DNA from 3 places in the Blautia sp. DFI.3.45 genome. Region 2 is predicted to be linked to each of the others. Evidence: predicted binding sites of a transcription regulator. Region 2 holds the regulator's gene; each other region holds the start of a gene.
What was found. The regulator HrcA, encoded in region 2, represses chaperone genes, less so after heat shock. The targets are predictions, from matches to a motif close to TGTTAGCACTCNNNNNNNNNGAGTGCTAACA.
Positions count from the first base shown of each region.

Region 1: a site for HrcA is predicted at 5,971-6,001, ahead of groES (co-chaperone GroES). Genes of this name have one in related genera too.
Region 3: a site for HrcA is predicted at 6,529-6,559, ahead of htpG (molecular chaperone HtpG). Genes of this name have one in related genera too.

Region 1 covers NZ_JAJDMI010000028.1:34,128-45,456, reverse strand. Annotated here, with positions in the region: gene LJE09_RS11045 (YifB family Mg chelatase-like AAA ATPase) at 1-1,411, shown strand, start outside; gene dprA (DNA-processing protein DprA) at 1,432-2,349, shown strand; gene topA (type I DNA topoisomerase) at 2,481-4,550, shown strand; gene codY (GTP-sensing pleiotropic transcriptional regulator CodY) at 4,922-5,707, shown strand; gene groES (co-chaperone GroES) at 6,114-6,398, shown strand; gene groL (chaperonin GroEL) at 6,530-8,149, shown strand; gene LJE09_RS11015 (DUF6106 family protein) at 8,517-9,020, shown strand; gene guaB (IMP dehydrogenase) at 9,130-10,587, shown strand; gene LJE09_RS11005 (peptidoglycan recognition protein family protein) at 10,834-11,329, shown strand, end outside.
Region 2 covers NZ_JAJDMI010000032.1:27,134-38,462, forward strand. Annotated here, with positions in the region: gene dnaK (molecular chaperone DnaK) at 81-1,958, opposite strand; gene grpE (nucleotide exchange factor GrpE) at 2,019-2,663, opposite strand; gene hrcA (heat-inducible transcriptional repressor HrcA) at 2,681-3,721, opposite strand; gene uvrB (excinuclease ABC subunit UvrB) at 4,181-6,169, opposite strand; gene LJE09_RS11785 (transporter substrate-binding domain-containing protein) at 6,307-9,090, opposite strand; gene LJE09_RS11790 (LysR family transcriptional regulator) at 9,492-9,881, shown strand; gene LJE09_RS19210 (hypothetical protein) at 9,907-10,011, shown strand; gene LJE09_RS11800 (PadR family transcriptional regulator) at 10,314-10,631, shown strand; gene LJE09_RS11805 (DUF1700 domain-containing protein) at 10,628-11,242, shown strand; gene LJE09_RS11810 (DUF4097 family beta strand repeat-containing protein) at 11,239-11,329, shown strand, end outside.
Region 3 covers NZ_JAJDMI010000039.1:1,439-12,767, forward strand. Annotated here, with positions in the region: gene LJE09_RS12710 (glutamine--tRNA ligase/YqeY domain fusion protein) at 1-447, shown strand, start outside; gene LJE09_RS12715 (hypothetical protein) at 557-961, opposite strand; gene LJE09_RS12720 (Maf family protein) at 1,181-1,774, shown strand; gene LJE09_RS12725 (HAD family hydrolase) at 1,781-2,446, shown strand; gene LJE09_RS12730 (HAD family hydrolase) at 2,439-3,242, shown strand; gene LJE09_RS12735 (glyoxalase) at 3,244-3,501, shown strand; gene LJE09_RS12740 (hypothetical protein) at 3,824-6,481, shown strand; gene htpG (molecular chaperone HtpG) at 6,750-8,822, shown strand; gene LJE09_RS12750 (sporulation initiation factor Spo0A C-terminal domain-containing protein) at 9,176-9,505, shown strand; gene LJE09_RS12755 (DUF5721 family protein) at 9,519-10,019, opposite strand; gene LJE09_RS12760 (DegV family protein) at 10,273-11,112, shown strand; gene LJE09_RS12765 (hypothetical protein) at 11,187-11,329, shown strand, end outside.

The sequences.
Region 1 (11,329 bases), on a different contig from region 2:
AAAGGAAGCGCAGGAACGGGTACGCACAGCACTCAAGAATAATGGTTATCAGTTTCCACCAAAGAGAATTACCGTCAATTTTGCTCCTGCAGACATGAAGAAAGAGGGCGCCGGTTTTGATGTACCGGTGGCAGCAGCAGTGTTGGCTGCTTTTGAGATGATCAGCCCTCAGGTTGTCAGCAGAGTTATGATGGCAGGGGAGATCGGTCTGGACGGAGAAATCCATGGGATATCCGGAATCCTGCCGATTGTGTTGTGTGCAAGAAGTTTGGGCAGTCGTTTTTGCGTAGTTCCCTATGAGAATCTGAAAGAAGGAAGACTGATCAGGGATGTGCCGGTAGCAGGAGTAAAAAATTTATGGGAACTGGTCGAGTGTCTTAAGAATCCGGAACCCTATCTGAAGAGGGAAATACAGGAAGAAATTCCTTCTATTATAAATACAGATATGGGAATGGATTTTTCAGACATTGAAGGACAGGAAGGAGCAAAAAGAGCGGCGGAAATTGCAGTAAGCGGATTTCACAATCTTCTCCTTATCGGACCTCCGGGAACGGGCAAAACCATGCTTGCCAGAAGACTGCCGACGATCATGCCTGGGCTTGGTTTTGAAGAAAAGCTGGAGCTTACCAGAATTTACAGTATTGCAGGACTTCTTTCAAGAGAACATCCTCTGATCGATGAGCGACCATTTCGCAGCCCTCATCATACAAGTACTCCGCAGGCAATTGCAGGAGGCGGGCGTAATCCCAGACCCGGCGAAATCACTCTTGCGCATAAAGGTGTACTCTTTCTGGATGAAATGCCGGAATTTTCCAGAGCAAGTCTGGAACTTCTGCGACAGCCCATGGAGGATAAAGTGATCCAGATAGCCAGAGCAAGCGGAACTTATAACTTTCCGGCGGATTTTATGTTATGTGCAGCGATGAATCCCTGTCCCTGCGGTTATTATCCGGATTTAAACAGATGCACCTGTACAGCAGGTGAGATCACACATTATATGGGAAAGATCAGTCGCCCTCTTCTGGACAGAATTGATATCAGCACTGAGGTACCGCCGGTTTCTTTTTCACAGCTTCACTGTGGAAGAAAGGGAGAAAATTCCGCTGCTATCAGAAAAAGAGTGGAAAAAGTACAGAAGATCCAGGAAGAACGGTATAAAGATGAGAAAATAAATTTTAACGGGCAGCTGAAGAGCAGTCTGATCGATAAATTCTGCCCTCTTACAGACAGCGCATCCCGACTTCTGGCAAGAGCTTTTGAAAAAATCGCATTCAGTGCCAGATCCTATCACAGGATCCTGAAGGTAGCCAGAACAATTGCGGATATGGAAGGGGAAGAAATGATTGCCGGTCATCATATCGGAGAAGCACTTTCGTACAGGGCATTTGACAAAGATTCTGTCATAAAATAAAGGTCAGTGAGGTATTTTATATGGAAAGAACTGATGTGAAAAATAATCATACAGAAGAATACAGTACAGGTCAGATACGATGTATTGAGAAATCAGATCCGGAATATCCTCAGATAATGAAGCAGTATTCCTCCATGCCGGCAAAGCTTTATGTAAAAGGCAGACTTCCTGATCCTAAGAGAAGAACGGTGGCAGTGATCGGTGCCAGAATGTGCAGTCCTTATGGAAGGATGCAGGCATTCCGGTATGCGAAAGCGTTAAGTGTAGCTGGAGTCCAGATTATCAGCGGTATGGCACTTGGCATTGATTCAGAAGGACATAAAGGCGCACTGGAAGGAAAGATGCCTACATTTGCGGTGCTTGGAAGTGGTGTTGATGTATGCTATCCGAAATCTAACAGAAAACTCTATGAGAGGATCTTATGGGAAAATGGCGGGATCATCAGTGAATGTCCACTGGGTTCAGGACCTGTTTCCTGGCATTTCCCGGCGCGAAACCGGATCATCAGTGCTTTGTCAGACGCGGTTCTGGTAGTGGAAGCAAAAGAAAACAGCGGTTCGCTGATCACTGCGGGATTTGCACTGGAACAGGGAAAGATGGTCTATGCGATTCCGGGGGCAGTGACAGATGAACTCAGCAGAGGCTGCCATAAGCTGATCTACGACGGCGCAGGGATTGCATACTGTCCGGAAATTATGCTGGAAGAACTTGGAATTTCGATGGAAAAAGTAACACAAAACGGTGAAAAAAACAACTTGGGACTTGCAAGAGATTTGAATATGGTGTATAGTTGTCTCGATTTACGACCAAAAAATCCCGACTACATTGTGAGAAAAACAGGCTTTTCCCCGGCACAGGTAAGCAACTGTCTTGTGGAACTGACACTGCGGGGGCTCATAAGAGAGAGCGGGAGACATTATTATGTAAAAGACAGTTGACGATTTATGATTATTGTGCTTCACGTTTCTGCGGCGCAGGGCGATTTTCATATGTAACAATATCGCTGTCAGGCAATGTGCCCGTTCAGGGACACTGTGAAGAATAACAGATTACGACTAGGAGAGGTAGCATGGCGAAATATCTGGTGATAGTAGAATCACCTGCAAAAGTGAAAACAATAAAGAAATTTCTCGGTGCGAATTACGATGTGGAAGCTTCTAACGGACATGTCCGTGATTTCCCGAAGAGTCAGTTCGGAATTGATGTTGAGCATGATTTTGAACCCAAATATATAACGATCAGAGGAAAGGGAGAACTGCTTGCAAAGCTTCGCAAGGCTGCAAAGAAAGCAGATAAGATTTATCTTGCAACTGACCCTGACCGCGAGGGAGAGGCAATTTCCTGGCATCTGATGCAGGCATTAAAAGAAGATCCGAAGAAGATGCACAGGATTACCTTTAACGAGATTACCAAGACAGCAGTAAAATCATCAATCAAACAGGCCAGAGACCTGGATATGGATCTGGTAGATGCACAGCAGGCAAGACGTATGCTTGACCGTATGGTAGGTTATACCATCAGCCCGCTTCTCTGGGCAAAAGTCAAGAGAGGCTTAAGTGCGGGGCGCGTACAGTCTGTTGCGCTTCGTATCATCTGTGACAGAGAAGATGAGATCAATGCGTTTATTCCGGAAGAATACTGGAGCCTGGAGGGAGATTTTCAGGTGAAGGGTGAGAAGAAACCGTTGCAGGCGAAGTTTTATGGAACAGATAAAAAGATGGATATCCACAGCAAAGAGGAAATGGATAAACTTCTGGCCTCTCTGAAAGATAAAGAATATGAGATCAATGAAGTAAAGAAAGGCGAGAGGATCAAGAATGCACCGCTTCCCTTTACTACAAGTACCTTACAGCAGGAAGCAGCCAAGACCTTAAACTTTTCCACACAGAAGACAATGCGTCTGGCACAGCAGCTGTATGAAGGAATTGATATCAAAGGAAATGGAACGGTAGGTGTGATTTCTTATCTGCGTACAGATTCCACCCGAATCTCGGAGGAAGCAGATGCTGCTGCAAGAGAATATATCACTGCTCAGTACGGAGAGGATTATGTTTCAAAGTCTGAGAAAGCTGTGAAAAAGGGACAGAAGATCCAGGATGCTCACGAAGCGATCCGTCCTACAGACATCAGCCGTACACCGGCTGTACTGAAGGAATCTCTTTCAAGAGATCAGTTCAGACTGTATCAGCTTATCTGGAGACGTTTTGCGGCCAGCAGAATGGCTCCTGCAAAATACGAAACAACATCTGTAAAGATTGGTGCAGACCAGTATATTTTTACAGTCTCTGCCTCCAAGATCATATTTGACGGATTTATGTCTGTATACACAGATGAAGAGGACCAGAAAAAAGGAAATGTTCTGAATCAGAGTCTTGAAAGAGGAATGAAGCTTAGTCTTAAGGAACTGAAACCAGAACAGCATTTCACGCAGCCGCCTGCACATTATACAGAGGCATCTCTGGTCAAGACTATGGAAGAACTGGGGATCGGACGTCCAAGTACCTATGCGCCGACGATCACAACGATCATCAGCCGCCGTTATGTTGCAAAAGAACAGAAGAACTTGTATGTTACAGAGTTGGGGGAAGTTGTCAATAATATTATGAAACAGGCTTTCCCGAGTATTGTAGATGTAAACTTCACTGCGACTATGGAAGGGCTTCTGGACTGTGTGGCAGCAGGAACTGTAAAGTGGAAGACAGTAGTAAGCAACTTCTATCCGGATCTGAAGAAGGATGTAGATGCTGCAGAGGAAGAACTTGAAAAGGTTGATATTCAGGATGAAGTGACAGATGTGATCTGCGAAAACTGTGGCAGACATATGGTGATCAAATATGGTCCTCATGGACGATTCCTTGCATGTCCGGGATTTCCGGAATGCAAAAATACCAAACCATATTTTGAGAAGATCGGGGTGGCATGTCCGAAATGTGGAAAAGAGATTGTGCTTAAGAAAACCAAAAAAGGACGTAAGTACTACGGGTGTGAGGATAATCCGGATTGTGATTTCATGTCCTGGCAGAAGCCATCAGCAAAGAAATGCCCGAAATGTGGAAGCTATATGGTGGAAAAGGGGAATAAGCTTGTCTGCAGCCAGGAGACATGTGGATATGTAGAGGCAAAGGACGAGAAAGAATAATAACGGATTGTAAATGTTATAAATGGGACTGTTGCAGCAGTTGAAAATGAATTTCATTAATGCAACAGTTCCGTTTTTTGTCTTACAGTCAGTGACTTTCTGACTTTTTGTCTTCAATCCTTTGAACTTTTGATGATGATATTTATTGAATAATATTATAAAAGGAATCTATTTTCAGAAAAGCAAAAATAAATAAAAAAATAGTAAAATTTGTCTTGTAATTTGACTTTAAAACGTGTAAAATCAAAGTATCAGTAATGTTAATGACCATGTGTGTCTGAATCTTCCTTGCGAGCAAAAGAAAGTGACTGCTCATTTATGAAATAATGACAGAAAGATTTCGGATATGTACAGGGTGAAAGGAGGACAATATGAGTGTTCAGCTGCTGGATAGAACAAGAAAAATTAATAAACTTCTGCATAACAGCAGTTCCAGCAAAGTGGTATTTAATGACATCTGTCAGGTTCTGATGGAGACACTGAGTTCCAACATTCTGGTTCTCAGTAAAAAAGGAAAGGTTCTGGGTGTCAGTTTATGCCCGGGAGTAGAGGAGATCACTGAACTGATCGAGGACAAGGTTGGCGGATATGTAGATTCCCTGTTAAACGAGAGATTTCTGGGTGTCCTGTCAACAAAAGAGAATGTAAATCTTCAGACACTGGGATTTGAACATGTATCAAGCAGTTATCAGGGAATCATTAATCCGATAGATATTGCAGGGGAACGACTGGGTACTGTATTTATGTATCGTTATGAGAAACCATATGACATTGAAGATATTATTGTCAGTGAATATGGAACAACCGTTGTAGGGCTTGAGATGATGAGAGCGGTTCATGAAGAGAATGCTGAGGAGGACAGAAAGCAGCAGGTAGTGAAATCTGCGTTTAATACTTTATCTTTCTCCGAACTGGAGGCGATCATCCATATTTTTGATGAACTTGACGGAGATGAGGGAATCCTGGTTGCAAGTAAGATCGCAGACCGCGTGGGAATCACCAGATCTGTTATCGTAAACGCTTTGAGGAAGTTTGAAAGTGCCGGTGTGATCGAATCCAGATCTTCCGGTATGAAAGGAACCTACATTAAAGTGCTGAATGAAGTCATCTTTGATGAACTGGAAGAGATTAAAGCTCAGAGAAATAAGAAATCCTGATATAGAAGCTTCCATAAATAATGAATGCAAGAAGGCTGTCTGCTGTATGGTGGACGGTCTTTTTATTTTATGTTAAAGAAAATTACTCCGTAATATGCTTATAACATAATAAAGCTCTCCGGACTTGTTATGACAAAATTATTTGTAAATTAAGAAAACAAAAGAAAAAAAGAGTATATATAAGTAAAAAAGAGAATATAGATTATTTTATAATGATAAAAGCACTTGCGAAATCGACTCATTTTCAATAATATAAGGACAGTGATTAGCACTCGAAGTAAATGAGTGCTAGCAAAAATCGGCAGAATCAGACAGAGTGCCGAAATAGTTACCGGATATTTTGCGATAACGAAAAGAGTACGGTAACAGGAAAGCTTTAGTTGGAGAATAAAGGAGGATATAGATCATGACATTAGTACCTTTAGGTGACAGAGTTGTATTAAAACAGGTTGAAGCAGAAGAAACAACAAAATCCGGAATCGTTCTTCCGGGACAGGCACAGGAGAAACCACAGCAGGCAGAAGTTGTAGCTGTAGGACCTGGCGGAGTTGTTGACGGCAAAGAAGTAAAAATGGAAGTAGCTGTAGGTGATAAAGTTATCTACTCCAAATATTCAGGAACAGAAGTAAAGATGGATGGCACAGAATACATTATCGTAAAACAGAATGATATTCTTGCAATTGTTAAATAAGCAATATCAAAATAGAAAACATAAATGAAGATACTTATAAGATAATATTTACAGGATGTAACATGAAATACCGGCTAAGTATCAGAAAAAATTCATAGAGATCAAAATTTGAATCAGGAGGTCATATTATCATGGCAAAAGAAATTAAATTCGGCGCAGAAGCCAGAGCAGCTCTTGAAGCTGGTGTAAATAAATTAGCTGATACAGTAAGAGTAACATTAGGACCGAAAGGAAGAAACGTAGTTCTTGACAAACCATACGGTGCTCCGCTTATTACAAACGACGGTGTTACAATCGCAAAAGAAATTGAACTGGAAGATGGATTTGAAAACATGGGCGCACAGCTGATCAAAGAAGTTGCTTCCAAAACAAACGATGTAGCAGGTGATGGTACAACAACAGCTACTGTTCTTGCACAGGCTATGGTTCACGAAGGAATGAGAAACCTGGCAGCAGGCGCTAACCCGATCATCCTCAGAAAAGGAATGAAGAAAGCTACAGATGTAGCTGTAGAAGCAATCAAGAACATGAGCCAGACAATCAGCGGCAAGAAACAGATCGCAAACGTTGCATCTATTTCCGCAAGCGATGAGACTGTTGGACAGTTAGTAGCAGATGCTATGGAAAAAGTTTCCAAAGATGGCGTTATCACAGTAGAAGAATCCAAGACAATGCACACAGAACTTGACCTTGTAGAAGGTATGCAGTTCGATCGTGGATATGTATCCGCATATATGTCAACAGATATGGAAAAAATGGAAGCAAATCTGGAAGATCCATATATCCTGATCACAGACAAGAAGATCAGCAACATCCAGGAAATCCTTCCATTACTGGAGCAGATCGTAAAAGTTGGTGCGAAACTTCTTATCATTGCTGAAGATGTAGAGGGTGAAGCTCTTACAACTCTGATCGTAAACAAATTAAGAGGAACCTTCCAGGTAGTAGCTGTCAAAGCTCCGGGATATGGTGACAGAAGAAAAGAAATGCTTCAGGATATCGCAATCCTTACAGGCGGCCAGGTAATCTCCGAAGAAGTTGGTCTGGAACTGAAAGACGCAACTATGGAGCAGTTAGGACGTGCAAAATCTGTTAAAGTTGCAAAAGAGAACACAGTTATCGTTGACGGTATGGGTGACAAAGATGCAATCGCAAACCGTGTTGCTCAGATCCGTGGACAGATTGAAGAAACAAAATCTGAATTTGATAAAGAAAAATTACAGGAAAGACTTGCAAAACTGGCTGGCGGCGTAGCTGTTATCCGTGTTGGTGCTTCCACTGAGACAGAAATGAAAGAAGCTAAGCTTCGTCTGGAAGATGCTCTTGCAGCTACAAGAGCAGCAGTAGAAGAAGGTATCATCGCAGGTGGCGGATCTGCTTACATCCACGCATCCAAAGAAGTTGCAAAACTTGCAGCAACTCTGGAAGGTGACGAGAAGACAGGTGCAAATATCATCCTGAAAGCTCTGGAAGCTCCTCTGTTCCGTATTTCTGCAAATGCAGGACTTGAAGGTTCCGTAATCATCAACAAAGTAAGAGAATCCGAACCGGGAATCGGCTTTGATGCTTTGAACGAAAGATATGTAGATATGGTAAGCGAAGGTATCCTTGATCCTGCAAAGGTTACAAGAAGTGCTCTTCAGAATGCTACAAGCGTTGCGTCTACATTACTTACAACAGAATCTGCTGTTGCAATTATCAAAGAAGACACACCTGCACCGGCTGCTAACCCGGGAATGGGAATGATGTAATTTTTAATAAACGATAAAATTATACTGCAGTATGCTCAGATAAAAATAGTATGTTACTGTTCATTCCGTTCACAGTAACATAGCCAAAATTCATTCCAGATTGCCTGCGGCAATGGAATTTTGGCTTGTATGTCTCGGGATTTTGGCATATTCATGCCAAAACACCTCGCGGAACAGTGGTGTGTGAACAGTAACAATAGTACATAGTACAGGTGGAATATGTGAAACGGAACCGTCGTCATAGACGATGGTTCCGTTTTGTGATATAATGCAGAAAAACAGCATGATGAATAAAATATAATTGTTAAATATGCTGTGCAAAAAAAGCTGTTTTCAACAGCTGAACAAATGAAAAGGAGACGAAACAATGGGCGACTTGTATTCAGAATTACTGGTAAAGAAAGATAAGACGGCTAAAGACAGCCTGCTCAAATACGGTCTGATCGTTTTGACAGTGCTGGCAGTATTTGCCGGACTTATCATCACACCGCTGGCACTGATCATTGCCGTAGCGCTTGGAATTGCATGCTATTTTGTAATCCCGAAAACAGATGTAGAATATGAATATCTGTTTATCAATGGCGATTTTGACATCGACATGATCATGTCAAAGACAAAAAGAAAGAAAGTAAAGAGCTTCAAATTATCAGAAGCAGATCTGGCAGCACCGCTGGATTCCCACAGAATGGACTATTACAACGGAAACCAGAACATGAAAGTACTGGACTTTTCATCAGGAAATCCAGAGCATAAACGCTTTGGTGTTATCACAAGACTGGACGGAAATTTATGCAAGATCATCCTGGAACCGGATGAGGCACTTGCACAGGCTATGAAAAATTCAGCACCGAGCAAAGTTTTTTTGGATTGACATAGAATCTGATTTTTGTTACACTTGTTGAAAATAAAAGGACCAGTTGCTGGTTCCTTTTTACATTACAATAGTAATTTAATTTCATATACGCAAGGGAGGAAATGCAATGGGTACTATCATTGGTGAAGGCATTACTTTTGATGACGTGCTGTTAGTTCCGGCATATTCAAAGGTAATTCCGAATCAGGTAGATGTCACAACTTACTTAACAAAGAAGGTTAAACTGAACATTCCTATGATGAGTGCAGGAATGGATACAGTAACCGAGCATCGCATGGCGATCGCTATGGCGAGACAGGGTGGTATTGGTATTATTCATAAGAATATGTCCATTGAAGCGCAGGCAGAAGAGGTAGACAAGGTAAAACGTTCTGAGAACGGTGTTATCACAGATCCTTTCTATTTATCTCCTGAACATACACTTAAGGACGCAGATGAGTTAATGGCAAAGTTCCGTATCTCCGGTGTGCCGATCACAGAGGGCAGAAAACTGGTCGGAATCATTACTAATCGTGATCTGAAATTTGAGACAGATTTCAGCAAGAAGATTAAAGAGTGCATGACTTCTGAGGGACTGATTACAGCCAAAGAGGGAATTACACTGGAAGATGCCAAGAAGATTCTGGCAAAATCACGTAAAGAGAAATTACCCATTGTAGATGATGACTTTAACTTAAAAGGCTTAATTACTATTAAAGATATTGAGAAACAGATCAAATATCCTCTGGCTGCAAAGGATGAGCAGGGACGTCTTCTCTGCGGTGCTGCGGTAGGAATCACTGCTAATGTACTTGCACGTGTTGATGCACTTGTAAAGGCATCTGTAGATGTGATCGTAATTGATTCTGCACATGGACATTCAGAGAACATTCTGAAGGCTGTACGCGAGATCAAGGCAGCATATCCGGAACTGCAGGTAATCGCAGGTAACGTAGCAACAGGTGCTGCGACAAAGGCTCTGATCGAGGCCGGTGTAGATGCAGTTAAGGTTGGTATCGGACCTGGATCTATCTGTACCACACGAGTTGTTGCAGGTATCGGTGTTCCGCAGATCACTGCTGTTATGGACTGCTACGAAGCTGCAAAAGAATACGGAATCCCGATCATTGCAGACGGTGGTATCAAATATTCCGGAGATGTCACAAAGGCAATCGCAGCCGGTGCGAATGTCTGCATGATGGGAAGCATGTTTGCAGGATGCGACGAGAGCCCGGGAACATTCGAACTGTATCAGGGCAGAAAATATAAAGTATACCGCGGTATGGGATCTATCGCAGCTATGGAGAACGGAAGTAAAGACCGTTACTTCCAGGAGAATGCGAAGAAACTTGTTCCGGAAGGCGTAGAAGGACGTGTTGCTTACAAAGGACATGTTGAGGATACTGTATTCCAGCTCATGGGCGGTCTCCGTTCCGGTATGGGATATTGTGGAGCAGAAACTATTGAGAAGCTTAAAGAAACAGGCAGATTCATCAAGATTTCTGCTGCATCTCTTAAGGAATCTCATCCACATGATATTCATATCACAAAAGAAGCTCCGAACTATAGCGTAGATGACAAATAATAAATTTCAGGTGTAATATATGCCCCGGCTGGCTGCTGATGGAAAGAAATAAGATTTCCAGGCATGCCGGCCGGGGTATTTTTGGCAGGGAGTAAAATCCCGTAAGAGAAGGTAAAAATGCAAAAGCATACAAACAAAAAGAAAAAAACAGATACCAGAACAGGGAAAACTGCAGTAAAAAAGAAAAACAGCAGGTCGAAAAGACGAAAGAGCAGCAGAGTAAGGCAGAGAAATCAGAGAATTCTTATGAGCCTTATGCTGCTCGTGATCATAGTTCTGATCGGGTGGATCATAATAAATCGGGCCAGTGAAAATGGATGGAGTATTGGGGACTTTTTACATAATTCTGACACGATGATTTCTGATGCGGAACAGTCAGGAACAGATAATGCGGATTCTTCAGGCGGACCGGAACAATGGCAAAAAGAAGGGGCGCCGTACATAGATGTGGAACTGCTGACACCGAATGAATATTCCAGACCGCAGATTCCTATTGAGAGTGTACAGTATATTGCCATTCATTATACTGCAAATCCGGGGGCAACAGCCATTGCAAACAGGAACTACTTTGAGAATCTGGCGACTACTCATGACACAAAGGTGAGCAGTCATTTTGTAGTGGGGCTGGATGGGGAAGTGGTGCAGTGTATTCCTACGTCAGAGATGTCCTATGCGACGAACTCACGTAATGTAGATACTTTGTCCATCGAGTGCTGTCATCCGGATGAGACGGGGAAATTTA
Region 2 (11,329 bases):
TTCAGTGAGAGAGACTCTCCCACTGAACAGTTATTATTGATATTTCCGTTGCAAATCTCTGCTTTTACAGAAATGTCACATTATACTTCTTTGTAATCAGCATCTACAACATCATCGTTGTTTCCTGCATCTGTGCTGCCTGCTGCACCGCCGCCCATATTCATGTCCGGTCCTGCCTGGCCGCCTGCCTGCTGTGTCTGCTCATACATTTTAGCGAAAAGCTTCTGAGCACTTTCCATCATCTTCTCCTGAGCAGCTTTGATATCTGCTACCTGAGAATCTGTCATCTCTTCTGCATTTGCAGTCTGAGACAGTAAATCTTTCAGTGCGTTCAGGTCTGCTTCTACAGCAGCTTTATCATTAGCATCGATCTTGTCTCCGGCTTCTTTCAGTGCATTCTCAACCTGGAATACCATGGAATCAGCATTGTTTCTTGTATCGATTGCTTCTTTACGTTTCTTATCCTGTGCTTCAAACTCAGCAGCTTCTTTTACTGCCTTGTCGATATCGGAATCAGACATGTTAGAACCAGCTGTGATTGTGATGTGCTGTTCTTTACCTGTTCCAAGATCCTTAGCAGATACATTTACGATACCGTTTGCATCGATATCAAATGTAACTTCAATCTGCGGAACACCACGACGTGCTGGCGGGATTCCGTCCAGACGGAACTGGCCAAGGGATTTGTTGTCTTTTGCAAACTGACGCTCACCCTGTACAACGTTGATATCTACTGCTGTCTGGTTGTCTGCTGCTGTTGAGAAAATCTGGCTCTTTCTTGTAGGAATTGTAGTATTTCTCTCAATCAATCTTGTTGCGATACCACCCATTGTCTCGATGGACAGTGACAGTGGAGTAACATCCAGAAGAAGGATATCACCTGCGCCTGCATCACCTGCAAGTTTACCACCCTGGATAGAAGCACCAAGTGCTACACACTCATCCGGGTTCAGGTTCTTGCTTGGCTCTTTGCCTGTTAACTGTCTTACTTTATCCTGAACAGCCGGGATACGGGAAGATCCACCAACCAGAAGTACCTGGCCAAGTTCAGATGCTGTGATACCTGCATCTGAAAGTGCACGACGTACCGGTTCTGCTGTCATTTCTACTAAGTCATGTGTTAATTCATCGAATTTAGCTCTTGTAAGGTTCATATCGAAGTGTTTCGGGCCTTCTGCTGTAGCTGTGATGAATGGCAGATTGATGTTTGTAGTTGTTGCGGAAGAAAGCTCTTTCTTTGCTTTCTCTGCAGCTTCTTTTAATCTCTGAAGTGCCATCTTATCATTGCTTAAGTCTACGCCTTCTGCTTTCTTAAACTCTGCAAGCATGTAATCTGTAACTTTCTGGTCGAAGTCATCACCACCAAGACGGTTGTTACCTGCTGTGGAAAGTACTTCGATAACGCCGTCACCGATTTCGATCACAGATACATCGAATGTACCGCCACCTAAATCGTATACCATAATCTTCTGTTCTTTTTCATTGTCAAGACCATATGCAAGAGCTGCTGCTGTTGGCTCGTTGATGATACGTTTTACATCAAGACCTGCGATTTTACCGGCATCTTTTGTTGCCTGACGCTGAGCATCATTGAAATATGCAGGAACTGTGATAACTGCTTCTGTAACTTTCTCACCAAGGTATCCTTCTGCATCTTTTTTCAGTTTCTGAAGAATCATAGCGGAAATTTCCTGTGGAGAATATTTCTTGTCGTCGATTGTTACACGATAGTCAGTACCCATCTCTCTTTTAATGGAAGAGATTGTTCTCTCTGCGTTTGTTACTGCCTGACGTTTTGCAGGTTCACCTACAAGACGTTCTCCTGTTTTTGTGAAAGCGACAACTGATGGTGTTGTTCTTGCGCCTTCTGTATTAGCAATAACTGTTGGCTGTCCGCCTTCCATTACGGCTACACAGCTGTTTGTTGTACCTAAGTCAATACCAATGATTTTTCCCATAATCTTGTTCCTCCTGTTTATTTTCAACTAGATTTGATATATTCTATATTTTCATGTAAATTAGTTGGCTACTTTTACCATACTGTGGCGGACTACGAAATCCTTGTAGGTGTAACCCTTCTGGAATTCTTCTACCACAATATTCTCACCAGCTTCTTCATCCTCCACATGCATTACTGCGTTGTGGAAGTTCGGATCAAATTCCTTACCCACTGCTTCAATCGGTTTCACGCCCAGCTCATCTAATGTGGTGATCAGCTGTTTGTAGATCATCTTCATGCCATCTGCAAAAGAATCTCCTTCAGGTGCCTGTGCAAGACCTCTCTCGAAGTTATCCACAACCGGAAGCATTTTCTCAACTATGTCCTTGGCTCCGATGATATACATACTGGATTTCTCTTTCTCCGTTCTCTTACGGAAGTTATCGAATTCAGCCATGTTTCGTTTCAGCCTGTCTGTAAGTTCTTCAATCTGCTGTTCAAATTTATCTTTTTCTTTTTTCTTCTTGCCGAAGAAAGAAGTTTTTGATTTGCTGTCTTTCTTGTCATCCTGGGAAGCTTCCTCGTCTCCGTCCTCTACCGGGATTTCCTCTGTTTCTGCTTCGCCGTTCTCTACAACTTCAGGTTCATTCTCAACAGTTTCTTCTGTTACCGGAGTATCTGTTGTCTCTTCTTCCTGAGCTGTGTTCTTTGTTTCTTCTGACACTCTCTATTACCGCCTTTCTAACTCTCTTTCTTAATCAGTTCGTCCAGCTGGACTTTCAAAGCCTTCAGGCTGTCAACTACGTTTGCATAATCCATACGCTTGGGACCGATGATACCGATGGTACCATGCATTCCTTTTCCAAGTTCGTAAGTGGCTGTGACTACACTGCAGTCTTTCATGGTCTGCACCGGCATCTCATCACCAATGTACACCTGAATTCCTGTGTTCTCTGTATCAGACATTCTCTCTTTCACCAGGTCTACCAGATCCTGCTTCTCTTCAAATGCTGAAATCAGCTCGCTCGCTTTGCTTGTGTCTGCAAGCTCCGGATACTTGAAAATGTTGGTTGCTCCTGAAGTATATATCTGCATATCGTCTTCGTCTACCTGGATGGTGTCTGCCACTGCATCAAGGACTGTGCCAACCACAGAGCCATGTACACCTGCCTGTTCTTTCAGGCGGGCAATCATTCCCAGGTTGATATCCTGAATGGGCACCCCATTTAAGTTGGTGTTAAGAAGAAGATTTAATTTCAGGATTGTCTGATCGTCCATCTCCTCATCCAGATTGATGATCTGGTTTCGGATGACATTGTTATCACTCACTACTACTGCCACAAGCTGAAGGGGTGTCACACGGGAAAGCTGGATGAATTTAATCTTGCTTCCGCTGTACTGTGGAACAGAGATCATTGTTGCATAGTTGGTATTGGAGGCCAGTACCTTTGCTACCTGCTTCAACATTTTATCCAGTTTGTCAGTTTTCTCTATCATGAGATCCTTGATTTCCTGAACCTCTGATTCCTTTTCTTTCATCAGCTCGTCTACGTAGAGGCGATAACCTTTATCAGAAGGAATTCTTCCGGCTGAGGTGTGGGGCTGTACGATATATCCCATATCTGTCAGGTCTGACATCTCATTCCGGATGGTGGCAGAGCTTACATTTAAATCTGCAAACTTGGAAATGGTCCGGGAACCCACCGGTTCGCCTGTTTCCATGTAGGTTTTGATGATGGCTTTTAGTATTTTCTTTTTACGATCATCTAATTCCTGATCCATGAAGTTCCACTCCTTTACTGCCTTTGTTTTTGGTTTGTTAGCACTCATGTTTTAGGAGTGCTAACACCTTATGCTCATAAGATAGCACTCTTGATTTGGTTTGTCAATATTATTTTGTGAATTTTTTGTTATTTTATGAACAATAGGGGTTATTAGGATTATGTTATAGAAAGGGGACGCGGGGAGAAATTATTGATATTGTGTGCGGTTTCGGACGCTAAGAGATACTAAGTCTGCAGAAATCTGCTAAAGGCATGAGCCGGCTTGTCAAACTCGCTCCGTCGCAGACTCCGCTCAGACAGGTGATGCAGCCGGCTCATAACGCAGATTTCTGCAGACTAAGTATCTCTAAGCATCCTGCAAATGCACACAATATCAATAATTTCTCCCCGCTGGCTGTTCAGGACGATTATACAGGCGGGGCTCTCGCCTGGGAGGCGAATCGCCTCTTCTATAGCACTATTTGTCTAAAATATCCAGATTCTTTTTCAGGTCGATCATTTTATCACGTAGTTCAGCGGCCTGTTCAAAGTTGAGGTCTGCGGCTGCGGCGCGCATTTGTTTTTCTACCTGGGCGATGAGTTTGGTGAGTTCTTTACGGGTCATGGACTCTGGGTCTTTCTGGAGTCGGACTTCGGTTTCGGCTACTGCTTTGGATACGGCGATGAGATCGCGGACTGCTTTTTTGATAGTAGTCGGAGTAATTCCGTGTTCTTTGTTGTAGGCTTCCTGAATGGTTCGGCGGCGGTTGGTTTCGGTGATGGCTTTGTGCATGGAATCGGTCATGTTGTCTGCGTACATGATCACGTGACCTTCGCTATTTCGGGCAGCTCGTCCGATGGTCTGGATGAGGGAGGTTTCGGAACGGAGGAAACCTTCTTTGTCTGCATCCAGGATTGCTACCAGGGTGATTTCCGGGATGTCCAGGCCTTCTCGAAGAAGGTTGATTCCTACCAGAACATCAAAAACATCCAGACGCATATCACGAATAATGCGGGCACGCTCTAAGGTATCGATATCGGAATGGAGGTAACGGACTCTGATTCCTACTTCTTTCATATATTCTGTCAGGTCTTCTGCCATTCGTTTGGTGAGAGTGGTAATCAGGATTTTGTGTTTCTTTGACACTTCTTTGTTTACTTCTCCGATCAGATCATCGATCTGGCCTTCAATGGGGCGGACTTCTACTTTCGGATCCAGGAGTCCGGTTGGACGGATGATCTGTTCTGCACGGAGGAGTTCATGATCATACTCATATTGTCCTGGAGTGGCAGATACAAACATGACCTGATCCAGTTTGGATTCGAATTCTTCGAAGCTTAAAGGACGGTTGTCCTTTGCCGAAGGAAGACGGAAACCATAGTCCACCAATGTCTGCTTCCTGCTCTGGTCACCGGCGTACATTCCTCCTACCTGAGGTACTGTGATATGAGATTCATCTATAATAAGTAAGAAGTCATCTCCAAAATAGTCCAGCAGTGTGTATGGCGGCTGTCCGGGCTTTAATCCTGACAGATGTCTGGAATAATTTTCGATTCCTGAACAGAATCCGGTTTCTTTCATCATTTCAATGTCGAAATTGGTGCGTTCTGAGATTCGCTGGGCTTCCAGAAGCTTGTCTTCGCTTTTGAAATACTCTACACGTTCTTTTAATTCTTCTTCTATTGCTACAGCTGCTCTCTGGATCTGTTCTGCTGGCACTACATAGTGGGATGCAGGGAAGATGCTGATATGAGAACGCTGGCATTTGATTTCTCCTGTCAGTACATCAATTTCTGAAATACGGTCAATCTCATCTCCGAAAAATTCTACTCTCACGGCTGTATCGGAGCTGTTGGCAGGAAAAATTTCCAAAGTATCTCCACGGACACGGAAGGTGCTTCGGTGGAAGTCCATCTCATTTCTGGTGTACTGAATGTCGATCAGTTCCCGGATTACCTCATCCCGGTCTTTGGTCATTCCCGGACGCAGAGAGATCATCATGTCAAAGAATTCCTGAGGGGAACCCAATCCGTAGATACAAGAAACGGAGGAAATGACCACTACGTCTTTCCGCTCTGACATTGCGGCTGTGGCCGAGAGACGGAGTTTGTCAATCTCGTCATTGATGGAGGAGTCTTTGGCAATATAGGTGTCTGAAGACGGGACATAAGCCTCCGGCTGATAGTAGTCATAATAGGAGACAAAATATTCCACTGCGTTCTCAGGGAAGAATTCTTTCATCTCACCGTAAAGCTGCGCCGCGAGAGTTTTATTGTGGGCGAGGATGAGGGTTGGTTTATTAAGCTGGGCGATGACGTTCGCCATAGTGAAGGTCTTACCGGAGCCTGTGACACCCAGTAAAGTTTCGAACTGGTTGCCTTCTTTAAAGCCTCTGACCAGACGTTCAATTGCCTGAGGCTGATCTCCAGTTGGCTTGTACTCGGAATGCAATTCAAAATGATCCATAATATTCTCCTGTTTTAATCAAATTTCACTTATCAAAAATTGAAATATGTTTAATATGGTTATATTTTCAGTATATCATCCCATATAAAAAAAGTACAGAGCAAGCGAATACCTGTTCTGTACTTTAACGTGTCGCGTTACTGTTCACTCTGGCTGCCTAAAACCGAACAAATAGTCTTCTCAACTTTTTCTGCATCAACAGGTTTTGCAATATGTCCGTTCATTCCTTTTGCCAGTGCCTTTTTTCTGTCTTCCTCAAAGGCATTGGCTGTCATGGCTATGATTGGAATAGTGGCTTTGTCTTTATCTGACAGTCCGCGGATCATCTCAGTTGCCCTGTAGCCGTCCATGTTCGGCATCTGAATATCCATAAGGATCAGGTCATAGGTGCCTGCCGGTTTCTGTTCTATCCTTGACACACACTGAACTCCATCCTCAACACGATCAACCATAAGTCCCATATCCTCCAGGATAAACTGTGCGATTTCCGCATTCAGATCATTATCCTCGGCAAGCAAAATATGTTTTCCGCTGATTCTGTCTGTTTCATCCACATCTGAAGATTTTTCCGTATCCTGTTCATAGTAGCTCTTATCAGCAATCCTGTATTCCAGGGTAACTGTAAATTTACTTCCTTCTCCCTGCTTACTTTCTACTTCAATAGTTCCGTACATCATATCAATATACTTCTTTATGATCGGCATTCCCAGACCTGTTCCCGCAATCTTTCCGTCTGTTGTATTTCGTTCCCTGGCAAAAGCCTCAAAGAGAGATGGAAGGAATTCTTCGCTCATTCCGATACCTGTATCAATTACCTGAGTCCGTATCCGCACATAGTCTTTCCTGTCACAGTCAAGCTCTGTGATCCTTATGGTAACTCTTCCCCCTGAAGCTGTATATTTTACCGCATTACTGATCAGATTGAGGAAAATTTCCTTGTTCTTCGTCTCATCGCAGATTACGTGCTCATGCTTGACATCATATTCCATCTTAAGGTGAATACATTTTTTCTCCGCTTCCGCCTGGAAAATTTTGTAAATTCCCTGATAAATATCTCTGATCTTCACATAATCTTCATCCAGTTCCACCTTACCGCTTTCAATCCGGGCCATGTCCAGCACATTATTGATAATAGACAGAAGCAGATTTCCGGACTGTTCCATCTTCTCCTGATAATCCAGAAGTTTCGGATCAGTCAGTTCCCTTTTTATCAGCTCACTGTATCCCAGCAGGGCATTCATGGGTGTCCGGATATCGTGAGACATATTGAAAAGGAACTCTGATTTGGCGGCATTAGCCTTTTCTGCCTGAATCTTGGCTTTTCTCGCTTGTATCAGCAGATAAACTATAATCCATACAATAATCAAGACCACACTTACAAACCAAATGGAAACTACCCGCAGATTATCCTTTATGTATTCTGCCAGAGTAACCTTGCCCGGTGCGTTTTCATATACGTAAAACTGACTGGAAAGTCTGGAAGCAGGCAGAGTCTGAATGGTTTTGTTCAGGATATTCATTAATGTTGTGTTTTCCCTGGTGACCGCAAAGCAGGAAGCGCCGGATTTCGTAAGAAAAATACTGCGCATTTTGCTGTCCTCCAGTGTCTTTAATGACTGTCCTGCCTTCACAACAAAGCAGTCTGCCTCTCCACTTTGAACTGCTTTATCGGCCTCAGCAGATGAGTCGTATTCCTTTATTTTCCAGAATGGATAATTAAAAGAAATATACCACTTCCCCAGCAGGTTATTCCTGCTCACTGCTACTGTATTCTCTTTATTTTCATCAAACTTCTTAACACCGGTGAGTACTGCAACATTAATTTCAAAAACAGTATTTGACAATACAATATCATTCTGCTCAGCTTCATATGGATTCTGGTTCATATGAAAAATCATATCAATCCTGTTATCCTTTAATGCCTGCAGCTCTTTCTCCTGGGATTCAAAACCTGTCAGTTGAAATTCTATGGCTTGTTCACCCAGATAACCGGATACCAGACTAATATAATCGTTAATAATTCCTACCGGTTTCTCTGACTCCGTATCCACAAGGCTGATACCCACATCATTTTTCAGATATCCAATCCTGACCGCCCCATGCTGTTCCAGCCAGTTCTGTTCCTCATCCGTAAGAGTTTCAAGGGAATTTGCAGAGAGATACCTTTTATAAAGATCGTCTGTATAAAAAGGATTCTCCCTCTCTATCTTCTGCATTACCTGATCCAGCTCTTCTTTCAAATCCGGGCGTTTTTTGCTGACTGCAAAATAATTATAGGAGCTACCAATCAGAATAGCAGGAGAAATATCGTCTCTTTCCCACTGTGGAGATTCATTTAAAACAAATCCGTCAATTTCATGATTTTTCAATTTCTGACGAACATCATCTGCACCGGTAATATCAACCTGCTGCGTGTTCACTCCATGACTTTTCTCCCACTCATGGAACATTTCGGCAGGAAGTGCATTCGGCAGCATACCGATTCTTTTTCCATTTAATGTAGTCAGATCTGAAATGGAGATATCTGTATTAGAAGTATCCACATACAGGTAATATTTATCCTCTCCCATAGGCAATTCTGAAAAAAGCATGGAAGTGGAACGTTCCTCTGTATAGGAAATGCCTCCCAGCAGATCGATCTGTCCATTTTTCAGCATACTCATCAGTTCTGCCCAGCTTCCCTCCACATATTCATATTTCCATCCGGTATGCGCAGCTACTGCCTGCTGGTATTCGTAGCTGTAGCCTCTCCTCTGACCGTCTGGTCCTGTGGTATTATAGGTTCCCTCATACCAGCCTACTCTGACTGTTTTGGATTTTGCTTCCTCTGCTGATACAGGAAGGGGAAGCACAGTAATATATAAAATAAGGCATAATAAAATGCAGATATGTCTCTGTACATTTAACCTAAACTTTTTCATATAACTTTCTCCAAATGATTTTGTGTCTATCCGGTGAAGATATCTCAACAGATTATTGCCTTTTTCATTTACTTCACCCGGGTTATGGAAACATGTATCATGCTTCTGCAGATATCATACCTTATTTTCCGTCATTGCAACAGCCCTATATTTATTTTTTATACTCATTTTTCAGTTTTCAGATAATCTTTCCCTGCCAAAATTCAATGCCTATAGCAATTCCATAAAATAATGCAATCAAGACAGTTCAGCAGCGTGCGAAGGACAAGAAAGATACCTGCAGGATAATTTTTTTATTTCAAGGCAGAGAAAAGAGATTCAGCAGTGGCATAATCATTTGTACGCCAAGTATTAAAGTTACTATTTATTTGAATTTCGTATACAGAAAAAAGCAGCCCACTGTGTCCGTTGCTATCCGCGATCTGGAAATTGAATTCGGCATCAGCCTTTTTTATAGAAAAGGAAACAGACTGATCCTTACTGAAGAAGGCGAAGAGCTTTATAATAAAGCCACTTACATTCTTCAATACTGCAACGAGCTTCAGGCAGATTACTCCAGTATGGCGAGAGTGAAGCCTCCTATTCGTATTGGGATCCCGCCTATGCTGAGCACCGTCTTTTTCCCTGAGCTTCTCACCGCATTTCACCGGCAATATTCGGAAATTGCTGTTGTTCTGAAGGAATATGGCTCTGTCCGTGCCTGCAATCTGGTACAGGATGACACTCTGGATCTGGCTCTGGTAAATATGGAACAGTATAATATTGATAAGTTTAACAAGGCTCTGCTATGAAAGCAGTAATACAAAAGTAGTAACTGTGACATCTGATGGTGTAATCAAAGCTATGAGAAAGGGAAACTGTAAGATATGGGTATATGCACAGAATGGTATATATAAAGTGATTACAGTTACAGTAAAATAATTTTTATGTGCGCATCAGTTTTACGGCTGATGCGTATATTTTTATGACCACATGAGGTCATGCATATTGGAGTCAGACTCCACGAAATACCGATATGTTCAAACACACTCCAAAAGATAGTCAAATGAATAGTTTGATATCAGAAATCCATTGCAGATTGTCCAGAGATACCATAACGATTGAGCTCCGAAAAATATATATAAAAATTTTATATATGTATTGACATTGTGGTAGCATCGAAGTATAGTATATGTAAAATTTATATATATAAATATTTTACATATATATCAGGAGGTGATTCAATGTATTTTCCGGTATCAGCATTATTGATTGAATATATGATACTGTCAGTGGTAGAAAGCAGGGATTCTTATGGCTATGAGATCAGTCAGACAGTGAAGAAGGCTGCTGACATTAAAGAATCTACGCTCTATCCCATATTGAAGAAGTTACAAAGTGCAGGATATCTGACTACCTATTCGCAGGAGTATCAGGGAAGAAAGAGAAAATACTATTCCCTTACAGAAGAAGGCAAGGCACAGATTGCATATCTGAGCAATGAATGGCAAATCTACAAAGACACTGTAGATGGGATTATTGAAGGGAGGATAAGAGGTTGAGCAGAGAGGAATATTTAAACCAGCTGCATAAATATCTGCGGAAGCTTCCGAGACAGGACTATGAAGATGCAATGGAATATTTTACCGAGTATTTTCAGGAGACAGATGAGGAAGGAGCAGAAGAACTGATGAAAGAACTTGGTACGCCGAAGGAGGCTGCCAGAGAACTGATGGCGAATCTTCTGAATAAGAAAATAGAAGATCATCAGAATTATGAAACAGATGGACAGACCAGAGCAGAACAGAAAGGTTCCGGAAAACATGTGGTATGGATAGCGCTATTGGTATTATTTGCAGCACCGGTAGGAGCTCCGCTTCTGGCAGCATTTGCTGCAGTCGTTCTTGCATTAGTTGTGTGTGTATTTGCAATTTTGTTATGTGTAGTTTTATGTCTGATGCTTATTGGCGGGAAAATCCTTGTCCGCGGTATACTGGCAGTCCCGTTTTCTATGAGCGGTTTTGCAATGCTTACAGGAAGTGGGCTGTTGGCTGTGGGCGCTGGCATCCTTGGTGTACTGTTGTGCGTATATCTATGTAAATGGAGCAGCATGCTAATTGCGAAGCTGGTACGCCGGATCACTGGCAGAAAGAGAGAGAGGTTAGAACGATGAAAAGATGGGCAAAGGCATGGCTTGCAGTAGGAGTCGGATGCTGTGTATGTGGTACAGCTTTGACGGGCATCGGTGTTGCGAGCGGTG
Region 3 (11,329 bases), on a different contig from region 2:
ACAGAGGTTCGTCTTATGAACGCATATTTTGTAACCTGTACAGGATATGAAGCTGATGAAGATGGAACTGTACGTGTTGTACACTGTACTTATGATCCTGCAACAAAGGGTGGCAATGCGCCGGATGGCAGAAAAGTAAAAGGAACCATTCACTGGGTAGAAGCAAGTCAGGCAGGAAAAGCAGAAGTACGTCTCTATGAGAATATCGTAGACGAGGAGAAGGGTGTATACAACAAAGAAGATGGTTCTCTGAATGTAAATCCGAACTCTCTGACAAAAGTTACTGCATATGTAGAACCTGCACTTATGGAAGCAAAAGGCTATGACAGCTTCCAGTTCGTAAGAACAGGATTTTTCTGTGCAGATATCCATGATTCTAAAGAGGGTGCACCGGTATTCAACCGTATAGTGTCTCTGAAGAGCTCATTTAAACTTCCGAAAGCATAATGAGACTGAAATAGTAATATAATCAGAATAAAAAGGGAATGTTGCTTCTACGATTGTATAATCGTGAAGTAACATTCCTTTTTGGTTACGTTACTGTGAACGGTAACGTTTATTCTTCAGATTCAGATGCAGCGTCCATAGTCTCTTCAAAATTCTCGGGTTCATCGGCATCTTCTTCCTCTTCTGCATCTTTAATCTCAACTTCAGCAGCTTTATCGGAAGACTTCTCAGAATCGTCTGTATCAGCAGCTTCTTCAGCTTCTTCGCTTTCGGTGTCATCTGTTGCAGACTGTTCGCCTGTATGTTCCCAGGACTGGAAATCTTCGGCAGGTTCCTGATCTTCCTTAGCAGTTTCCTTTTCATCAGTCAGATCGAAATCATCAAAGTCATCTTCAAAATCAAAATCCTCTTTACAGGATCCTTTTTTGGCAATAAGGGCAGCTACAGCACCGGCAGCAGCTGCTGTAAGGGCACCTATTGCAACATATCCCCAGTATTTATTAATTTTAGCCATGATAATCATAAACTCCTTTCTGATATTCTCCTATTTTTGACAGCGAGTCAGGATAAAAATATCTTTTACTCCTGACACCATTTTATTCAGCTATAGGTTATTGTTATTTTAATACTTTTCAGATAAAAAGGAAAGCGAAATTTTATGGAAAGAGTTAATGAAAGCAGTTGCATACCAAAAAGATACAAGGTATACTATGACAGGAAAGAAGAGGTTATTATGAGAAAAATTATTTTGGCATCTGCTTCACCCAGACGAAAAGAACTGTTGGAACGGGCTGGCGTGGATTTTGAAGTGCTGCCTGCATCAGGTGATGAGAATCGTATCTCAGACAATCCGGGAGAGGCAGTAAAACAGCTGGCTTCGGATAAAGCAGCTTCTGTTATCCGCACTATGAAAGATAGTGCCGACGGAACAATTGTGATCGGATCTGACACAGTGGTAGTGTTTGAGAATGTGATCCTTGGCAAACCTCATGATACAGAGGATGCAGTGAATACATTAAAGAAACTTCAGGCAAATACTCATCAGGTATATACCGGCGTTTCTGTATGGGAAAAGAAAGAAAAAGTCTGGACAGAACATACTTTTTATGAAAGTACAGATGTGACTTTTTATCCGGTTTCAGATGAGGAGATCAGAGAGTATGTTGCTACAGGAGAGCCTATGGATAAGGCTGGAAGCTATGGCATCCAGGGACTTTTCGGAATTTATGTAAAGGGGATCAGCGGAGATTACAATAATGTGGTAGGACTCCCGGTTGCCAGATTATTTTATGAAATGAAGAAATCAGGAATTAACTTAAGAGGATGACAAAAGATGATTAAAGCATGTATATTTGATTTGGATGGAACACTGGCTGATACGCTGGATTCCATGGCTTATGTGACTAATATTATTATGGAAAAATTCGGGTTGAAAACACTTCCGGTGGATAATTTCAGATATTACAGCGGAGAAGGGGCAAATATGCTGATCCGCCGCGCACTTAAGGATGCGGGGGATCCGGAACTTGCGCATTATGATGAGGGACAGAAGCTTTACCGGGAAATGTTTGAAGCAGATCCGATGTATAAAGTAGTTCCCTATAAGGGAATGCCGGAAACCTTAAAGAAATTGAAGGAACATGGAATGAAGCTGGCAGTTTGTTCAAATAAACCTCATCCTGCAGCTGTGAAAGTAATTGCGCAGCTTTTTGACGGGGAATTTGATATGGTAGTTGGTCAGAGCAAAGCAATCCGCAGGAAACCGGCACCTGATGGTCCGCTTATGGTTGCGGAGAAATTTGGTGTAAAACCGGAAGAATGTATGTATGTGGGAGATACAAGTACAGATATGAAGACCGGTAAAGCAGCAGGAATGTATACAGTAGGTGCGCTATGGGGCTTTCGTGACCGAAAAGAACTGAATGAGAATGGAGCAGATCTTGTCGCTGAGAAACCGACAGATCTGGTAAAAATTTGCGAGGAACATGGAAATGATTAAGTTGGTTGCAAGTGATCTGGATGGGACGTTACTTTTACATAAGGCACAGTCTCTGCCTGAAGAAATTTTTTCGCTGATCAGGCAGTTAGAGGAACTGGGGATTATGTTTGTAGCAGCCAGTGGAAGGCAATATCCGAATATGACAAAGCTGTTTGCACCTGTTGCTTCAGAGATTTCCTATATTTCGGAGAATGGTGCACTGGCAGTGGATCATGGAGAGGTACTGTATCAGGATTCTTTTGACAGAAAGCTGGCAGGGGAGATTATTTCTGCAATCCTGGAAAAGAAGGATGCCGAGTTTACCTGTTCTGCAAAGGATTACCACTACCTGATGCCGAAGACAAAGAGATTTCATGACCATATGTTATATGAAGTAAAAAATGAATGCAGATTTGTAAACAGCATGGAAGAGATGACGGCTCCTATCATGAAGCTGGCTGTGTTTGAACCGGCCGGCCTTACAGAAGAATCTGTGAAATACTGGATGGACAGATTTGGAAAAGAATGTGTTGTTGTCACTTCGGGAAATGAGTGGATTGATTTTATTCCTTTTGGAACAAACAAGGCAAAAGGAATCAGAGAATATCAGAAAAGATATCATATTTCGCCGGAAGAATGTATTGCGTTCGGAGACGAATATAATGATATAGAGATGCTTAAAGCGGTAAAATATGGCTTTGCCATGGAGCATTCCAAGGAGGGGGTACGGGCAGCTACGTCCTATATGACAAAACAGGTTGAACCGGTCCTTGAGAAGCTGATCCGGGCAAAGGGAAAGATTGAGGAGGTTATTTAAATTGTTTACAGAAGAATGTATTAATACGTTTCTTGAAAATCAGGAGCAGCTTTTTCCACAGGCGGTAGCAGAATCATATGAAGCAGCGGAAGCATTCCTTGAGGATTGCATGGCGCAGGTTGTGGATTCTATTGAAGAAGTGAGAGAATATCTGGAAGAGTCAGGCGCTGATGTGGAAGGAATGTCAGATGAAGAACTGGAAGATGCAAGTGAAGTATTTGCTCTGCCGGATGGAAAATATCTGATAGTAGAAGGATAAAAACTGTTCGGTCAAATTATGGATATCACGTGATATATCGGAGAAATAACTGTAAAACACAGTTCGGTCCCTGAATATTGGAGAAAATTGAACTCTGATACTCAGGGGCTGAAGTTGTTTTAAGGGAGAAAATACAGATTACATTTCCGGAAAATGTGATGCTATAATGCTTTTATACAGAGAAAAACGATGTTGTGGTCTGTGATGGGAATGAAAAGGGCAGACAGACACAGAAGCATCACAGAACTGTAATTATTCAGTACCTTCAGAGCGGCTGCTGAATAATTACAAATCTTATTATAAATGAAAAGGAGGACTACAGATGGAGAGAAAGAGATTTCTTGCAGTTGTAATGACTGTGATGATGGTTATTTCAATGATTCCATCCATGGTTTTTGCGGCAGCTCCGTCAGGAGAATTGGGCGGTAAGCTTAAGATTAAGGGACTGGCAGCTGTAGGCGTAGTAGTGAGTGCAGATTATGCAAAGGTTACACCGGAAGAGGTTACAGATGAAGATTTCACTTTTTCCTGGTCAAGACAGACAGGGGAGAAGGAGTTAACACAGGTAGGTACTGAGAAGACCTATACGATCACTCAGGATGATCTGGGATGCAGACTGGTGCTTGATCTGACCCCTGTAGATGGAAGCGGACTGACAGGTACTCTTACTGCAAAGACGTTAGAGGTAGCTGCAACTGAAGAAGAGGCGAAAGCAGAGGATACACAGCAGGCAGAAACGGCAGATGGAACAGAGAATGCACAGTTGGAAGAAACAGCAGATAATGCAGAAGGCAGTCAGGATTCTGAAAATCAGGACACAGATAGAACAGAAGATGTACAGCAGGATGCAGGAAATGAACAGGAAGATGGATCTCAGAACACAGAAGGTCAGCCGGAGGAAACAACAGAAGGTACTGATGATTCCCAGATGAAAATTTATACAGAAGATCAGCTGCAGGTGGATGAGAACGGAAATGTGCAGACAGATGGATCAGAGAAAGATGGACAGGCAGCAGGTGAAGATGATAAAGATAAAAAGACTTACGAAGCGACTGCCACTGTAGAGGACAGCGAAGATCAGATTTGTGATTTTGGAACAGTAAAGAGTGATCTTGAGGATGTGGAAGCACAGTATGTGCAGATTACGAACACCGGAAATGAGAACTTGAATTTTCAGGAGATCAGTCCGGAACATTTTATGGTTCAGGATATTACAGAACCGCTGAGTGCAGGTGAATCTGTAAGCGTATGGATACAGCCGAGAGAAGGACTGGAACCGGGTGAATATGATGATATGATCACATACCGGACGGAAGAAGGTATTGAGGTTTCTTTTGAAGCGAAGATTACAGTTGAAGGTGAGGATGATTCATCAGATGACGAAGATCTGAAGCCTTCGGATGAGCCTTCTGCAGAACCGACAGAGACGCCGGATGACAGCGAGGCTCCATCGGCAGGTGACAATGCAGATGCATCTCTTGAGGCACAGTCTCTTGAGGTAAATACAGGAAGTCTTAATTTCAGCGATATCGAAGAAAATTATACACAGGCCAATGAGACACTGTCCGTAACCGTAACAAATACAGGGGATGGAACTGTCACTTTAAAGATACCGAAATCAGATTATTTTGAGGTGATGAACGAAGATGGAAGTGAAGCTGTATCAGGAATACAGATTGCAAAAGGTGATTCTCTTATGTTCATGGTACAGCCAAAAACCGGTCTGACGAAGGGGGATTACAGTGATACCCTGATATTTGAAAGTGAAGAGGATTCGGAAGTGGCAGCGCAGGTAACTGCGGAAGTATCTGTAAAAGAGGCAGAACAGGAACAGATCACAGCAGTTCAGGCAGATCCGGAATCTTTCAGTTATGATGATCTGAAGGAAGGTTATGATACTCCTGAAGCGACGACCATTACACTTACCAATACAGGAAATACAACTGTTTCGCTGATGCAGCCATATGCAGAGTATTTTGATATTGGGGAACTTTCGGCATCAGTGCTGGAGCCGGGAGATTCTGCTGCATTTACAGCAGTACCGGTGAACGGTCTGAAAGTCGGCAATTACCTGGACAGTATTCAGATAGCCCAGACCAGTTCGGAAGGACAGGAGGATGTATTGACAACAATCAAAGCTTCTGCGACTGTTTCGGAAGTGAAAAAGATTTATAAATTATCCGTAACACCGGAAGAACTGAATTTTGGAAAAGCAAAAGAAGGATATAGTGAGGCACCGGAAGCGCAGAAAGTTACAGTGACGAATGAGGGGAATACAAATGTAACTTTAAATGCACCGTCAGGTAAAAACTTTAAAATCGGGAAACTTTCAGCCACAGAGCTTGCACCGGGGGAGAGCTGTACATTTAAAATCCGCCCGAAGGAGGGTTTAAAGGCCGGCTCCTATACAGAGTCAGTTGTGATTGATAATAAACAGCAGATCAGTGCAGAAGTGAAAGTTCAGTTTACGGTTAAAGCTGCCCGCAAGGCGAAAATTGCAGATCCGACAGATAATAAGATTACAGGAATCAGTTCAGATGGATACACAACACAGTCAAAGATTACATTTACAGCAGTCGGAGCGGGTATGGACAATGAAAGTCCGGGAAAGGGAGATGTCCGCTATGTACCGTATAACTGGAAAGTGATCAATACAAATAGCTGGAGCAGTGCACCTTATACTGCTGCATTTGGAATTACGAAGGCCGGAACCTACACATTGACAGTTACATTTGACCGTCAGAAGTATAATGGAAGTGAATGGAAGAATACAGGGGAGCAGGATACTAAACAGGTGAATTTCAGTATTACACAGGCGCAGACTGTAACTGCAACTCCGACTCCACAGCCGAATGGAGCAACTGCGAAATCAGCGGTAAAGACAGGAGATACGACTAATATCACACCGTTTGTGATTATTCTGGCGATTGCAGCAGGATGTATTGTGGGAGTTGTGGTATACAAAAGACGAAAGAAATAAGAGTTATCTGAAGAAAAAAATACAGGGGAATATGTAAAATATAAAATTATTAGCACTCATTTTTAGTGAGTGCTAATTTTTTCTTGACTTTTGGAATAAATGGTATTACTATATCTTTCAGAGAAGCAACTTACAGGAGTCAAAAGCTATTTCAAAGGATAAACAGGAGAGGATAGTTTTGACTCCGGAGGCAGAGCAGATAAGAATGCAGTATATTGACAGATAAAGTTGCGGCAAATGATTAAAAACAAAAAGGAGTGTGGACAGCATGGCTGTAAAACATGGAAATTTATCAATTAACAGTGAAAATATTTTCCCAATCATCAAGAAATGGTTATATTCCGATCATGATATTTTTGTAAGAGAGCTGGTCTCCAACGGATGCGATGCGATCACTAAACTGAAAAAACTGGAAGTAATGGGAGAATATACTTTTCCGGAAGGATACAAACCGGAGATTCAGGTAATTGTTAATCCTGATGAGAAAACTCTGAAATTCATCGATAATGGTATTGGCATGACTGCTGATGAAGTAGAGAAATACATTACCCAGATTGCTTTTTCAGGTGCAACTCAGTTTCTTGAGAAATATAAAGACAAAACTACAGATGATCAGATGATTGGTCATTTTGGACTTGGATTTTATTCTGCATTTATGGTAGCGGATGAAGTGCATATTGATACACTTTCCTATACAGAAGGTGCACAGCCTGTACACTGGTCCTGCGATGGCGGAACAGAATATGATATCCAGGAAGGTAACAAGAATACGATTGGTACAGAAATCACCCTGTTCCTGAATGAAGACTGCCTGGAATTTGCAAATGAGTACCGTATGCGTGAGATTCTTGAGAAATACTGTTCCTTCATGCCGGTTCATATTTACCTTTCCAAAGCAAATGCACCTCAGGAATATGAGACAATTGATGAATCTGAGTTAAGAGACGATGATGTAGTTGTTGAACATATTCATGAGGAAGCAAAGACAGAAGAAAAAGAAAATGATAAAGGTGAAAAGGAAGTTGTTGAAATTTCTCCTGCAAAGGATAAAGTAAAGATCAATAAACGTCCGGTTTCTATCAGTGATATTAATCCGCTCTGGATGAAGCATCCAAATGAATGTACAGATGATGAATACAAGGAATTTTACCGCAAGGTATTTATGGATTATAAGGAACCGTTATTCTGGATACATCTGAATATGGATTATCCGTTTAATTTAAAAGGTATCCTGTACTTCCCGAAGATCAATACAGAGTATGATTCCATTGAAGGAACGATCAAACTTTATAACAATCAGGTATTTATCGCAGATAATATCAAGGAAGTAATTCCTGAATTCCTGCTTCTTCTGAAAGGTGTGATCGATTGTCCGGATCTTCCATTGAACGTGTCACGAAGCGCATTGCAGAATGACGGATTTGTACAGAAGATTTCTGAATACATTTCCAAAAAAGTGGCAGATAAGCTTACCGGAATGTGCAAGACTGACAGAGAATCTTATGAGAAATACTGGGATGATATCAGCCCGTTTATTAAATATGGCTGTATTAAAGATACTAAGTTTGCAGAAAAAATGGGAGATTATGTACTCTTTAAGAATCTTGATGGCAAATATCTCACATTAAAGGACTGCATTGAAGAGAATAAAAAAGAAACAGAAGAAACTGAGGCTCAGACAGAAGAAAAGAAAGAAGATGCAGCAGAGTCTGAAAACAAAGACACTGCGGAAGCGAAAGAACCTGAGAAGACAGTAATTTTCTATGTAACTGATGAAGTTCAGCAGAGTCAGTATATCAATATGTTTACGGAAGCAGGAAAAGATGCCGTTATCCTGAAGCATAATATTGACAGTGCATTTATTTCCAGTCTTGAGCAGAAACATCAGGAAGTACAGTTTAAGCGTATTGATGCTGATCTGACCGAAGAAATGAAGGGTGAGGGTACTGCAGATGAAGAAACTGTCAAAGCACTGACAGAACTTTTCCGCAAGAGCCTTAATAAAGATAAACTGGAAGTACATGTTGAGAATCTGAAAAATGAAAATGTATCAGCAATGATGACTCTTTCCGAAGAGAGCCGCCGTATGCAGGATATGATGAAGATGTATAATATGTATGGAATGGATCCGAATATGTTTGGCGGACAGGAAACACTGGTTCTGAATGCGAATCATCCATTGGTTAAATATCTGGCAGAGAATCAGGAATCTGACAAGGCTCCGCTTATCTGTGAACAGCTGTATGACCTTGCGATGATGAGCCATAAACAGCTTTCACCGGACGAAATGACCAGATTTGTTCAGAGAAGCAATGAAATCTTGCTGATGGTTGCAAAATAAGATAGAAAGCAGGCAATTTGCCGGCAGATCAATGAGAGGACAGATACGCTTGTCAGAATAGCAGAATATCAAATAAGGAGCGGAGAATAACTTTTGCTCCTTATTTTTGTGGAAAACAATTACATTGGTATTGACAAATGTCTTATGAATTCCTATTATTAAGTTGCCGATATTTTAATGAATATGCCGAATCCGCAGAAAATATAACGGGTTACAGAGAATAGTGACTGCAATGGTGCTTCCGGGCAGCCAATATCGTGACTTTCATTTACTTATAGAGAAATGTGTGTAAATAAATGAGATATCCAAATCTGTAAAAACACAGATTATGGAAGTTACAGGAGGAACGATGTATGAGTGCAGTTTATGGAGTTATTAGAAAATTGGGTGCAACATCAAAGTATAAAGGATATTATTATGTTGTGGATGCAGTAGAAATGGCACAGAAAATTTATGAGCGACCGGTAAAAGTCACCAAAGATATTTATCCGGTCATTGCAAGAAAATATAAATCAACGCCGTCTAATGTAGAACACAACATAAGAACACTGGTAAACTTATGTTGGATGAATCATAAGGATACACTGGAAGAAATGGCAGGGTGTACAATGGCAGATAAACCGACGAACAGTGAGTTTATAGATATTCTGGTCTATTATCTGCGTTATTCGGATAAAGACTGATAACAGAATCTACTCATAATTTCTCACAGGGAATGTGATGACTGGAGAGAAAAACAGTCATGGAATCATCCCAGAGATGTTCCAGACGTTTATCCGGACTGAATGAAGTATAAGAAACACCTGTTGTACATAAAAGGGACTGGTTCTTGTACCGGATATTCAGATAAAAGCTTTGCACAGGAATATCTGCAATATGCTGTTCATTTTTTAACAACGACTGTGTCTGATCATGAGAAAGTTCAAATACAATCCTGAAATTCAAAGGTGTGCGTCTGCCGCGTATGATAGAAAAACAATAAGGTTTTACATCATGCCAGAGGGAATATTCTGTGGAATTCTCCTCAAAAGCAGCCTTTGTGTCAGTATCAAAGAAATCGTAATGAAGTTTTCCGTTTATGGTAAAAGTGTTGAAGGTTGTCACAGATGCCTCGACAAGAGAAAAACGGTCAAATACCTCACCGATCAGGAGTTTATTCATAAAATCTTTTACATCAGTAATTTTTAAAGCAAGCATACAACACCTCTCTGATAACATGATTTACAGCTGTTCAGAATTAAAAAAGACTTCTGGATTGCTGCATATTTCTGAACATATTTTGTGGATCAGGCAGCGCTTCCTGCACTTTGCGGGAAGCGTCTTTTTATTATAAAGCACTTTTGAAAAAAAGAACAGTGTTTTTATTAAAAAGTCTTTTCAAACGTAAAGCGGTGTGATAAGATATATCTGGTATTGAATACTACATATAATGGAAAAGAGGACGATATAATTGAGATATAAGATTATCATAGATAGTTGTGGAGAACTTTTGGACGAATGGAAGAAAGATGAATGTTTTGAATCCATTCCACTGACTCTGATGGTAGGAGCTGAACAGATCATAGATGATGAAACATTTGATCAGGCAGAGTTTATTGATAAAGTGGCAGCCTGCCCGGAATGTCCGAAATCAGCCTGCCCGTCACCTGAGAGATATATGAGAGCATATGACTGCGAGGCTGAGCATATTTATGCAGTGACTTTGTCTTCTGAGCTGAGTGGTTCCTATAACAGTGCGTTGCTTGGCAGAGATCTTATTATGGAAGACCATCCGGATAAAAAAATACATGTGTTTAATTCACGTTCCGCATCCATCGGGGAAAGCCTGATCGGAATGAAGATACAGGAATGCGAAGAAGCAGGGATGAGTTTTGAAGAAGTTGTTTCAACTGTGGAACATTATATTGAAGGACAGCATACATTTTTTATACTTGAGAATCTTGATACTTTGAGAAAGAACGGCCGTCTGAGCAAAGTGAAAGCGTTAGTGGCCAGTGCATTGAAAATCAAACCGGTCATGGGTTCTACGGATGATGGAAATATCTGCCAGCTGGATCAGGCAAGAGGTATGAATCGTGCTCTGATCAAGCTTGTAGAGCAGGTAATCGAGAAAACCCCGGACAGTGCAGAGAAGGTTCTTGCCATCAGTCACTGCAATTGTCCGGCAAGAGCACAGGTGCTCAAAGAGGCTTTTGAAGAGAGAATGAAACTTGCAAAGATCGTAGTCCTTGATACAGCGGGTGTAAGTTCTATGTATGCAAATGACGGCGGAGTGATCGTTGCAGTATAAACTAATTGTTTTCTTTTGCAGTAAAGTGTGCTATAATCAGAAAATACGAAATATTGATGCAAAGGAGATCTATCATGAGCCAGAAGAAAGTCGATGCTTATAAGGCCAGAAAAGGACTGCATAACAAAACAGACAGAAAAGAAAAAGTACTTTTTGGACTGGAAATGTTTGCCTGGGCATTCATTTGTGTTGTGATTGTTGCATGGATTGGTTATTC